DNA from 3 places in the Frankia sp. Hr75.2 genome. Region 1 is predicted to be linked to each of the others. Evidence: riboswitches for the same ligand, from Rfam matches in the RefSeq annotation. Region 1 holds a riboswitch; each other region holds the start of a gene.

What was found. Region 1 has a riboswitch for cyclic di-AMP ahead of AC559T_RS30665 (transglycosylase family protein). Riboswitches for the same ligand answer to the same signal wherever they lie in the genome.
Region 2: linked by a shared signal. The riboswitch ahead of AC559T_RS23795 (transglycosylase family protein) and the one ahead of AC559T_RS30665 (transglycosylase family protein) in region 1 are both predicted to bind cyclic di-AMP.
Region 3: linked by a shared signal. The riboswitch ahead of AC559T_RS23225 (C40 family peptidase) and the one ahead of AC559T_RS30665 (transglycosylase family protein) in region 1 are both predicted to bind cyclic di-AMP.

Annotation. Positions count from the first base shown of each region.
Region 1 is NZ_CASGGV010000327.1:15,413-18,687, forward strand. It holds gene AC559T_RS30660 (MFS transporter) at 1-1,313, opposite strand, end outside; gene AC559T_RS30665 (transglycosylase family protein) at 1,623-2,000, opposite strand; cyclic di-AMP (ydaO/yuaA leader) riboswitch at 2,012-2,189, opposite strand; gene AC559T_RS30670 (SDR family NAD(P)-dependent oxidoreductase) at 2,561-3,275, opposite strand, start outside.
Region 2 is NZ_CASGGV010000299.1:48,123-51,397, reverse strand. It holds cyclic di-AMP (ydaO/yuaA leader) riboswitch at 1,265-1,485, shown strand; gene AC559T_RS23795 (transglycosylase family protein) at 1,491-2,174, shown strand.
Region 3 is NZ_CASGGV010000297.1:25,266-28,540, reverse strand. It holds gene AC559T_RS23225 (C40 family peptidase) at 683-1,633, opposite strand; cyclic di-AMP (ydaO/yuaA leader) riboswitch at 1,794-1,970, opposite strand; gene AC559T_RS23220 (hypothetical protein) at 2,790-3,179, opposite strand.

The sequences.
Region 1 (3,275 bases):
GGGTCGATCCCGACTCCCGGGCCGTCGCCGACGGCCCCGACGGCCCCGACCGTCGCGGTCGCTGCCGCGACGGAGCCGATCACGGCCACGCCCAGCGACTGGCCGACCTGGCGGCTCGTCGAGGCGACCGCCGCCGCGACCCCGGCCTGCGCGAGCGGCATCCCGGAGACCGCAGTGTTGGTGATCGGCGCGTTCACCAGGCCGAAGCCCGTCCCGAAGAGGACGTAGGCGACCATCAGGGTGGTGACGGAGGTCTGTGGGGACAGGCCCGTCATCGCCGCGCTGCCGGCGGTCAGGGTGACACCCGCGGCGAGCAGCGACGGACGCGGGCCGAAGCGGCCCACCGCCCGGCCGGACAGGGGCGCGACCACCAGGGTGGCCAGCGCCATCGGCAGGGTCAGCAGGCCGGCGTGCAGCGCCGAGTAGCCACGGACGTCCTGCAGATAGATCGTGTTGAGAAAGAGGAAGCCGGCGAGGGCGCCGAACGCGCACACCGCGATCGCCGTCGCGCCGGAGAAGGGCGCGCTGCGGAAGAAGCGGACGTCCAGCAACGGCTCGGTGCGCCGCGACTCGTAGCCGACCAGCAGCGCCGCCGCGGCGACCGCCACCGCGAACAGGACGAGCGTTTCGGTGGACGTCCAGCCGGCCGCGGGCGCCTCGATGATCGAGTAGGTGAGGGTCGAGAGAACGGCGATCACAAGGAGCTGTCCGACGGGGTCCAGGCGGCGTGGGCTCGGCGCGCGGGACTCGGGGACGAAGCGGTGCGTGAGCACCAGCGCGGCGAGCCCGATCGGGATGTTGATCCAGAAGATCGCCCGCCAGCTCACCGTCTCGACGAGGATGCCGCCGAGCACCGGGCCGAGTGCCATGCTGATCCCGATCACCGCGCCCCAGAGACCGATGGCGCGGGCCCGTTCCCGCGGGTCGGTGAACGTGTTGGTGATGATGGACATCGCAACCGGGTTCAGCATCGAGCCGCCGACGGCCTGCACCATTCGGAAGGCCACCAGCCAGCCGAGCCCGGGCGCGAGGCTGCACAGCAGCGAGCCTGCGGTGAACAGGGCCAGTCCGGTCTGGAAGATCCGGCGGCGGCCGAGCCGGTCGCCGGTGGAACCACCGAGCATGAGCAGGCTGGCCAGGACGAGGGTGTAGCTGTCGATCGTCCATTGCAGGCCCGCGGGCGACGCACCCAGATCCCGGCGCAGTGCGGGCAGGGCCACGTTCACGATGGTGCCGTCCAGCCCCACGATCAGCAGACTCATGCAGCAGATCGCGAGAACGGCGAACCTGCGGCGGCTGGTCGGCTCGGCCATCGACAACCCACCTCTCCGGCCGCCGCCAACTCGGCCGCAGGTGCGCGGGCGGACGACTGTTCAGCGTACGGCAGGTCTCTTTTCCTCGCGCTCGCGCTCGTGCTTCCTCGCGCTCGTGCGACGCGGCCGGTGGTACCGAAACGCCGGTGGCCCGGGTGTCGACACTGACACCCGGGCCACCGATCGCGTTCCACGGACCATCTGTCACGCTCAGCCAGGGCTCAGCCAGGCTGGTCCGTCACCTGTCTGCTCCATTCGACGGCCGCGTCAGATTCATTCGACGGGCCGCGTCAGAGCCTGGGGGCTGGGTCAGAGCTTGGGGCCCCAGCAGCTCTTCGAGGCGTACCACGGGCTGGTTCCCTGCTGCGCGTACAGGATGTGCGCGCGCTTCCACTGCTCGGCGGCGCTTGCGTTCTGCGGGAGACCCTGACCACCGACGCCGCGCCAGGTGCTCGGCAGGAACTGGAACAGGCCGCCCGCGCCGATCTCGTTGACCACGCGGGGGTTACCGCCGGACTCGCAGGGCACAACCGCGCTCAGGAAGCGGTGTGCGTCCGGCCGACCCGCGGCGCTGGCGGGCTGTGACATCGCGATTCCGCCGCCGATCGTGGCGGCGAGGAGCGGTGCGACAAGCAGCGCACGGCCACGGCGGATGGAACGACTGGTCTTACGAGCACGCGAAGCCATAACGGACAAAGTGATGCCCCTCCCCACGCCTGCGAAGTTAGCTGTCGGGTTCGGGCTGGGATTTACCCGGTCGCGCTACGCGACTTCACCCCGAGGACGTCTGTGATCGACGCCCGAAGGTTGGTTCCCCCGCTCCCGCCCTGAGGTTTGTTGTTCACCGGGCGGGGCAGGATTCGGCGTGTCGCCCGGTGCGCGCTTTCCTGAACGAAAGCACGGCGCAGACGTTACACACAACGGACCAACAATTGCCAAGGCTCTGTGGCGAGCACCACATGGCCCATCGAAACCTTGAAGATTCTCCGTAGACGGCGTATCACGCGCGCAGGCGCGTTCCTCTTTAACGGACCCTCCCATCACCGTGACCGCCCCGCCACGATGGCCGAGAGCGGTGACACGGAGAGTGGGTGACGTGCTCACCTCGGCGCAGGAATTCGACCCGTGAACCGGGAAGAAGTTGCGCGAGCATCGAGTTGGAAATGGTCCCGGCGTTCGTCCGGGCACCACCCAGACCTGTTGACAGGCCCCTGATGGGGACGAGTCGTAATTTCGTCCGTTCCGGGTCAGATTTCCGGAGTCGGCAGCGCAACCTCCGGAGCCGGCAGAGGCACGACCCCGTGGTGCGCGGTCAGGCCCCCGTCGGCGACCAGCGTCGTTCCGGTGATGTAGGACGACTCGGCGGAGGCCAGGAACCAGACGGCCGAGGCCAGCTCGCCCGGCTGCCCCCAGCGCCCCATCGGAATGCGGCGGCTCACCGCCGCGGTGGACGCCGGGTCGGTGCGGTGGCGCGCGGTCAGCGCCGTCTCGGTCAGGCCGGGGGCGACGGCGTTGATCCGGATGTTCTGGGCGGCGTGGTCGAGCGCCGCGGCCCGCACCATGTTGATCACAGCTGCCTTGGACGCGTTGTACGCCCAGTTCCCCGGTTCGCTCTGCAACCCGCCGCTGGAGGCGGTCACGACGATTGAGCCGCCACCGCCCGCCCGGAGCGCGGGGACCACCGAACGGATCCCGATCGCGACGCCCCGCACGTTGACGGCGAGGATCCGGTCCAGCCGGTCGATCGCGCCCGGGGCCTCCCACGGCAGCGTCGTGCCGATCCCGGCGTTGAGCACCGCGACGTCCAGCCGCCCGAAGCTCGCGAGCGCCAGCTCCGCCATGGCGGCCCCGGTCTCCTCGACCGAGACGTCCCCGACCATCGGGACGATCCGCGGCTCCGGCCCGCCCGCCGGCCGGGAGTCCGCCCCCGTCACGGCACCGGCATCCGCCGCGGTCCGGGGA
Region 2 (3,275 bases), on a different contig from region 1:
GGGAACAATGAGGTACCTGTCGGGACACGCACCGTTTACCCGGGACGGGGCCCCTCGCCCGGTGCCGCCCGACACCCGGTGCCGCCCGATGCCGCCCGGGACGCTCAGTGCCATCCGGACACCCAATGACACCCGGGACGCATAGTGCCCAAATAGGCACACAAAGCTATCGTGGACGCGCGGTGCCCAGCGGAGCACACGGCGCCAACTCGGAACAGAGTGTGCACCCGCTCCCATCCATGCGGAAGCGCACCCTCGATGTGGACGCGAGGCGTCACCCGCCCGGCGAGGCCTCATGAAGATCGTGCGGGCGGTCGGCGCGACATCGGCGCCCATACCAACCCAGGACACTCCGAAGCCCACAGCCCACCACAGGCCCCTCATGGGTTGCGGATCGGGTAAAGCCTGCCGAGACCACGCGCACGACCCATCGGAGTCCACACCGGACGCAGCGTTCGCGTGGGCTCCTATGTGTCTCAGCGGCCCCGATGCGTCCTACCCGACACATGCCGACACATGCGGCCGCGCGCCGAACGCTGCTGCCGCGGTGACCCGAGCGCACCCGTTCGTGCGCCCCGGTGATACCTCTTCCGGCCCGCCCCGAGACGCACACCCGTGGCCGAACCGCGAGCCGCCCCGCCCGCGGGCCCGCGGGACAGCTCGGATTCCCGCCCGAACGGGGCTACTTCGGGGCACGCAGAGAGGCACCAGACAGCCCACGCGATCGCCCGATCACGGGCGAGAGACACACACGGACCCACCTCAGCCAAGATCGACCCGAGGGACGAACGGGACGTACCGACCCGACCCCGAGGGACGCCACCACCCCGCAAGAAGTCACAGAAACACCCCAACAAGTTAACTCATAGTTACAGTTGCGTTTCTCACACATCACGGCATGCGGGCCGGCATCAGCACGACGATATGAATTTTCTAGCTGCTTGATGACGGCCTGGCCGGCCGCGGGTAGCCTTCTCGCATATTCGGCTTGATTGCCGACAGCACGCCCAATGGTAACGATCTTTCACCAGTGTGATCTGTCGGTACGAACCACCCTCCACGACGCGGTCGCCAAGTTAATGAGCGCGCATGCGCGCGCGATACCAGCACCGTGATCAAACCTCAAGCAGCCACCGGACGGTGTGCTCTTTTTCACCCGAGGCATTCAGTGCTTGTCATTCGACCTGACGGCGTGGTTATGGTCTTCGCCGTGCCCGGAGACAGGCCGGGCACCCGACGGGTGGCACGCCGAATCCCTGCCCCCATCCGTTGGAAACAGAAACCCGATGGCAGGAGCGGGGGAACCAATACCCGGTCGCCGATTCTGGGGACCTTGGGGTGAAGCCGCTAACGCCGACGGCACGAGGAGGAAGCTTGTCCTCCGTTGCCGAAGGCACAGGATTTCCGGAGTTCCTGACTTGGCGGCCGGGCTTTTTCCCTGCCCGAACCCGACAGCTCACCTCGCAGGCGTGGGGAAGGAAAACTCACGCATGTCCGACGCACGTACCAGTGGCCGACAACGCCGCAGCAGTACCCGCAGCCGGGCCCGCACTCTCGTCTCCGTCCCCGTCATCGCCGCGGCGGTCGGCGGAACACTCGCCCTGAGCCAGCCGGCCAACGCCGCCACGACCTGGGAAGGTCTACGGCAATGCGAGTCCGGCGGTAACTACACGACGAACACCGGTAACGGCTACTATGGCGCTTACCAGTTCTCGCCAGGCACCTGGCGCAGCCTCGGCTACTCGGGGCTGCCACACACGGCTCCGCCCGCCGTGCAGGACGCAGCGGCACTGCAACTCGCACTCCGTTCCGGGTTCGGCCAGTGGCCGGTCTGCGGGAGCGGAATGGGCTCCGAGCAGCTCCTGCCCGGCGCGTCGTCATCAGGCGCCGGGGTCCAGGCGTCCAGAGCGGCCGAGCGCACCTCGCTGGTCGCCCAGCCCGCAGCCGCGGGCGTCCCGAACCTGACGCGGACATACACCGCGTCGATGGTCAACCAGGTCAGCGACGAAGTCCGCTCCTGGCAGGCCAAGATGACCTCCCTCGGCTACCCCCTCACGGTCGACGGCAGCTACGGACCACGGTCCGCGGCCGCGGCGCGTGACTTCCAGGCCGCACGCGGCCTCGTGGTGGACGGCGTCCTGGGTCCGCAGACCTGGGCGGCCACCTTCGGCTGACGTCTGCCGACCGGCGCACTCGGTCACCAGCCGGGCCGTCTGACGGCCACCGCCGCACGCGGCGCCCGCTCCCCCGCTGGCCTGAACCGACCCACCGCACCCTCCTGACGGCCGCCCCCACGCCGCCGTCCGGTCGCGGTGGCCCCCACGCACCGGTCGAGCCCCCTTCGCAAGGCGTCCTTCCCCCGGACGAGGCATCCCACCCGCGCCCGTTGCGGTGAGCCATCCCTCCATGGACTCAGGCCCTCGAACCGGGCGCCGGCGAATCATCCGTGTTCCAACTCCGCCCAGCCGGTGTGTCTCCGGACATCCCGCCCGCGGCCGACCACGTGCTGTCGCAACCGCGATTCCCCCACCAGCACGAGATCGGCACTCTGCGTCGCCCCGGTTCGTCCGCGGCGAAGACCCGCCGGCGCCAGGACCGTATGACCCGCCCGCACGGGGCAGACCCCGCCGTGCGGGCGGGGGCCGGTGCGCGGATCGCCCCAACGATCCGCGCGGCACGGGAGGCGGTACGGACTCAGGCGGCAAGCCGGCGTCGAAGTCCCGATGCCGGGGGCCGTGTTCTCATCCGTGATCCACCCGATGATCGGACGAACCCTCCGACAGCCAAGTCGCCGCGGCGCGTGATCCGCCGCCGACTCTGCTAGGTCGAGCCCGCCGCATGATCTCCTCCGGCCCAGGCCGCAGGAGGAGCCGTCCACGCCGGTGATCCCGGCAGGCGGGCGTGTCCCACACAGGCCGGGACACGCCCGCCGCGGACGGCCAGCCCGATCCCGTCGCCCGTGCAGGTCCTCCCTCCGCCGCGCCCCGTGCCCCCGGGCCCACAACCCCATCAACCTACATATAGTCATGTTAGATATACAAAACGTAATTATCTAGGAAAAAACTACAAACGAACGACAAACATACTTTCGAGGAGCCGTCCAGACGCGACGGCACGCGGCCCGACCCACCCCGGCGGACGGCCGTCCGCGGCCTGGCGGTAACGTCATCCGGATCAGTGCGTCTCGTCACAATCGGCTACGTCACTCGTCAATCAGCCCATTCGGGTAGCTCCGATGTGGTCCTTTCGCATCCCCCACTAGCCGCCCGAATTTG
Region 3 (3,275 bases), on a different contig from region 1:
CCCCGACGGACCAGTGGGCGGCCGGAAGGCTTGAGGGGGTCCGCTGGCCGCCGGCCCGATGGGGGGGGGATCGGACAGACGGCCAGCGGAGTCCGGGGCCTTCCGGCCGGACGGACGTCAGATGGGGGGGGATCTGACGTCCGTCCCACCGGAAGGATCTCGGATCGGTGGGGTGCGGTTGACTTTCGCGTGGGCTGGTGCTGGTGCTGGGTTGGTTCGAATGGGGGTGTTGCTGCCTGATAGTGGCAGTCTGGCCGGCTAAAGCTACATCTACGCTACTTATGACGAAGTAGAATGATGCCGCAACGGCCTACCGTTCATGGCTGCCGGCCAGCTCATCGATGGCGCCACGTGGCGGAAGCATCGCGGAAGGTGTCGAAATCTGCCCGCGGCAGAGCTACTCCGGACATTCCGCAGCACAGACGTTCTGAGCAGACGTGACACCGGCGGTCCGGTACAGGGGACCTGGTGAACTCCGGAAGACCCGCCGGGCCGAGGTTGATCCCGACAACCCCGACCCGGCGGCGGAGCCGCGCGCGACCGGAGGGGGAGATCGCGCTGCGGCTCGTTCCGGGGGACGGGGCGTCTGCGTTCGGGCAGCCCCGTCCGAGCGGTGCGTGGGCGTGGAACGATCGAGGTCGAGAACAGACGGCCTTCTGGCTGGGCCGTGGGCCCGCCGTTCTCAGGCGACGCGGCCGACCGAGTACGAGGTCGTGTAGATCGTCTGAAGCTTGACGACGTCACCAGTGCGGGGCGCGACCCACATCTTGCCGTCGCCGGCGTAGATGCCGACATGGTAGATGTTGCCGGGGCTCCCGAAGAAGATCAGGTCGCCGGGCGCCTTGTTGTACTGGGAGATCCGCGTGGTGGCGGCGTACTGCGCGTCGGTGGTGCGCGGCAGGTTCTTGCCGAGCTGCCGGTACACGTACTGCACCAGGCCGGAGCAGTCGAAGGAGCTGGGGCCCTCGGCGCCGTAGACGTACGGCTTGCCGGCGTGCAGCGAGGCCAGGTAGACGGCCTTCTCGCCGATGGAGCTCGCCGGCAGGTTGACGCTGACGACCGGGGTGTTGACGTTCACGCCCGTACGGTCCGCGCTGCGGGAGGCCTGTGCGGGCGGCGGAGCCGGGCGGACGCGCAGCGTGGCGTCGTTCTCCGAGTGCGCCGACTGGAGGGCGTCGGTGCCGTCGAAGATCGCCGTGACGTTCGTGGTGGTGAGCACCTTCGCGGTGTACGACGCGAAGCCGCGGTCGTCCGTCGTCAGGTGCAGGAAGGTCGCCCACCCGGTCGGCAGCTTGACCTGGACCTTGATGAGCTGGTCCGGGATCGGGGCCTGGGTCTCCTCGTTGTAGAGCGAGAAGCCGATGTTGACGGGCTCGTCCGCGTTGACCGTGACCTCGGGGTTCGTCACGCGCAGGCCGACGTCGATCTTCGACGAGAGAGTCGGCGCGGAGATGTCCGTGGTGGCGTCGAGAACGGTGCCCGAACCGCCGCCGGTAGCGGTGGCGGCCTGGATGGCTCCGTCGACCGCCAGCCGGGACCCGATCTGGGTCGCGAGCGTCATCGGGGCGGTGTTCGTGCCGTCGTCCAGCGCGACGTCCGAGTTGACATCCTGGGCGCACCCGGCGAGCGCCACCCCGGAGACCGCGACGGTTCCGGTGGTGATGGCCGCGACGGTACGGGCCCTGGCTCTGGCTCGGCTGGACGCCGTGGGGGCGGACGGTGCACGGTGGCGACCGCGCCCTTCCTGCCGGCGTCTCTCAGCATCAAGCTGCACACTTTGCGCAGACAACGTTGCGTTCCTTCCCGTACGCCTGCGAGGTGAGCTGTCGGGTTCGGGCTGGGCTGCCCGGTCCATAGCGCGACCTTCACGCGATGGACTTCACCCCTAGGCCAGCGCCGTGTCGTGGCGCCAGCCGGTGGAGGTGGGTCCCCCGCTCCTGCCCGTGGTGACGACTCGGAGGGGACACCAGGACCGCGGGCAGGATTCGGCGTTCGGTCCGGTGTTGTCGTGACGTCGGAAGCGAGACTAGTCCACACGGATGGTGTGGGTAAACACTAGTCCTCCTCAACTACGTCGAGTGTGCAAAGAAGTGCCCCTTGCTGCGCCGCATCTGCCCAGGTCAGGAGGGGTGCTGAGCCTTCGGTCACGTTTTTGGACGCCCACACGAGGATCACGTCCCAACACGTTAGGTGACCAGAACTTCCTGGCTTGCGCGGGGGTTTCCCGTACCGGCCGACCGGGCTGGGACTACCCGCGGAGCCCCTCACGGGCCCGGTTCGCTCCGTCCCCGGCCCGTCTCTTCCCGCCTCGATCCGGCGGCCGCGGACGACCGCGCGGCCCGATCCCCAGGACCCCTTCGCGGTGCTCCTGGGACGTGAACGGATCGACGCGCCGCCCGCGGGCAGGCACCCCCCGGAAGCTCCACCGGGCCTCGCTGCCACCGCGCACCGACCTGGCACCGGGCCCCGAGTTCCGCGGGCCTGGCCGGCCAGGCCCGCGGAAGTTGGTCAACTACCGGATCGGGCCAGTCGTCGTGAGCGTCCCGCTCGCCCTTTGGTATCCCGCTCGCCCTTTGGGGGCCGAACCCGGTCTGATCGCGCCCCGAAAGGGCGAGGCGGACACCAAACGGCGAGGTGGACGGCCCATGGGCGGACACGCGAGCCACCCGCCACCAGGCCGGGCCAGGGGCCAGGGGTCAGGGGTCAGGGGCTGATCAGGGGCTGAGAGGAGGACCAGGGGCTGAGAGGAGGAGGAGGAGGAGCGTTCGACGCCCGGCGGGGACCGCCGCTCAGCGAGCCCGGCCGTTGCGCCGGGTCAGGAAGCCGGAGCTGTTGAGGACCTGGAGCTCGATCTCGAGCTGCTTCACCTCGGGCGGCAGCGAGCGGTGGCTGCCGTGCAGGGCCTCGACGGCCGCGCGGGCGTGCTCGGCCAGGTCGTCCAGGGCCTGCTGGCGCTGGCGCATCCGCGCCCGTTCCTCCTGGATGGTCCGGACCGTGTCCTCCTGCCACTGCCGTGTCCGGATGAGGTGCTCACCGGCGTCCGCGGCCTGGCGCTCGGCATCCTCGAGCCGGCTCAGCAGGGCGTCCAGGGCCTCGAGCCGGCTCGCCAGCTCGGCCATCAGGTCCTCGCGGTCGGGCAGTACGGAGATCTCGTGGTGCTGCGGGCGTGGGTGTGTCATGCCCGGCTCCGGCGGCTGGCAGCGGCACCGGGCCGGCCCGTGGGCGTCGCGGCGCGGTCCGGCAATGCGTGGGATGTGCGCCACCACGCCACTCGC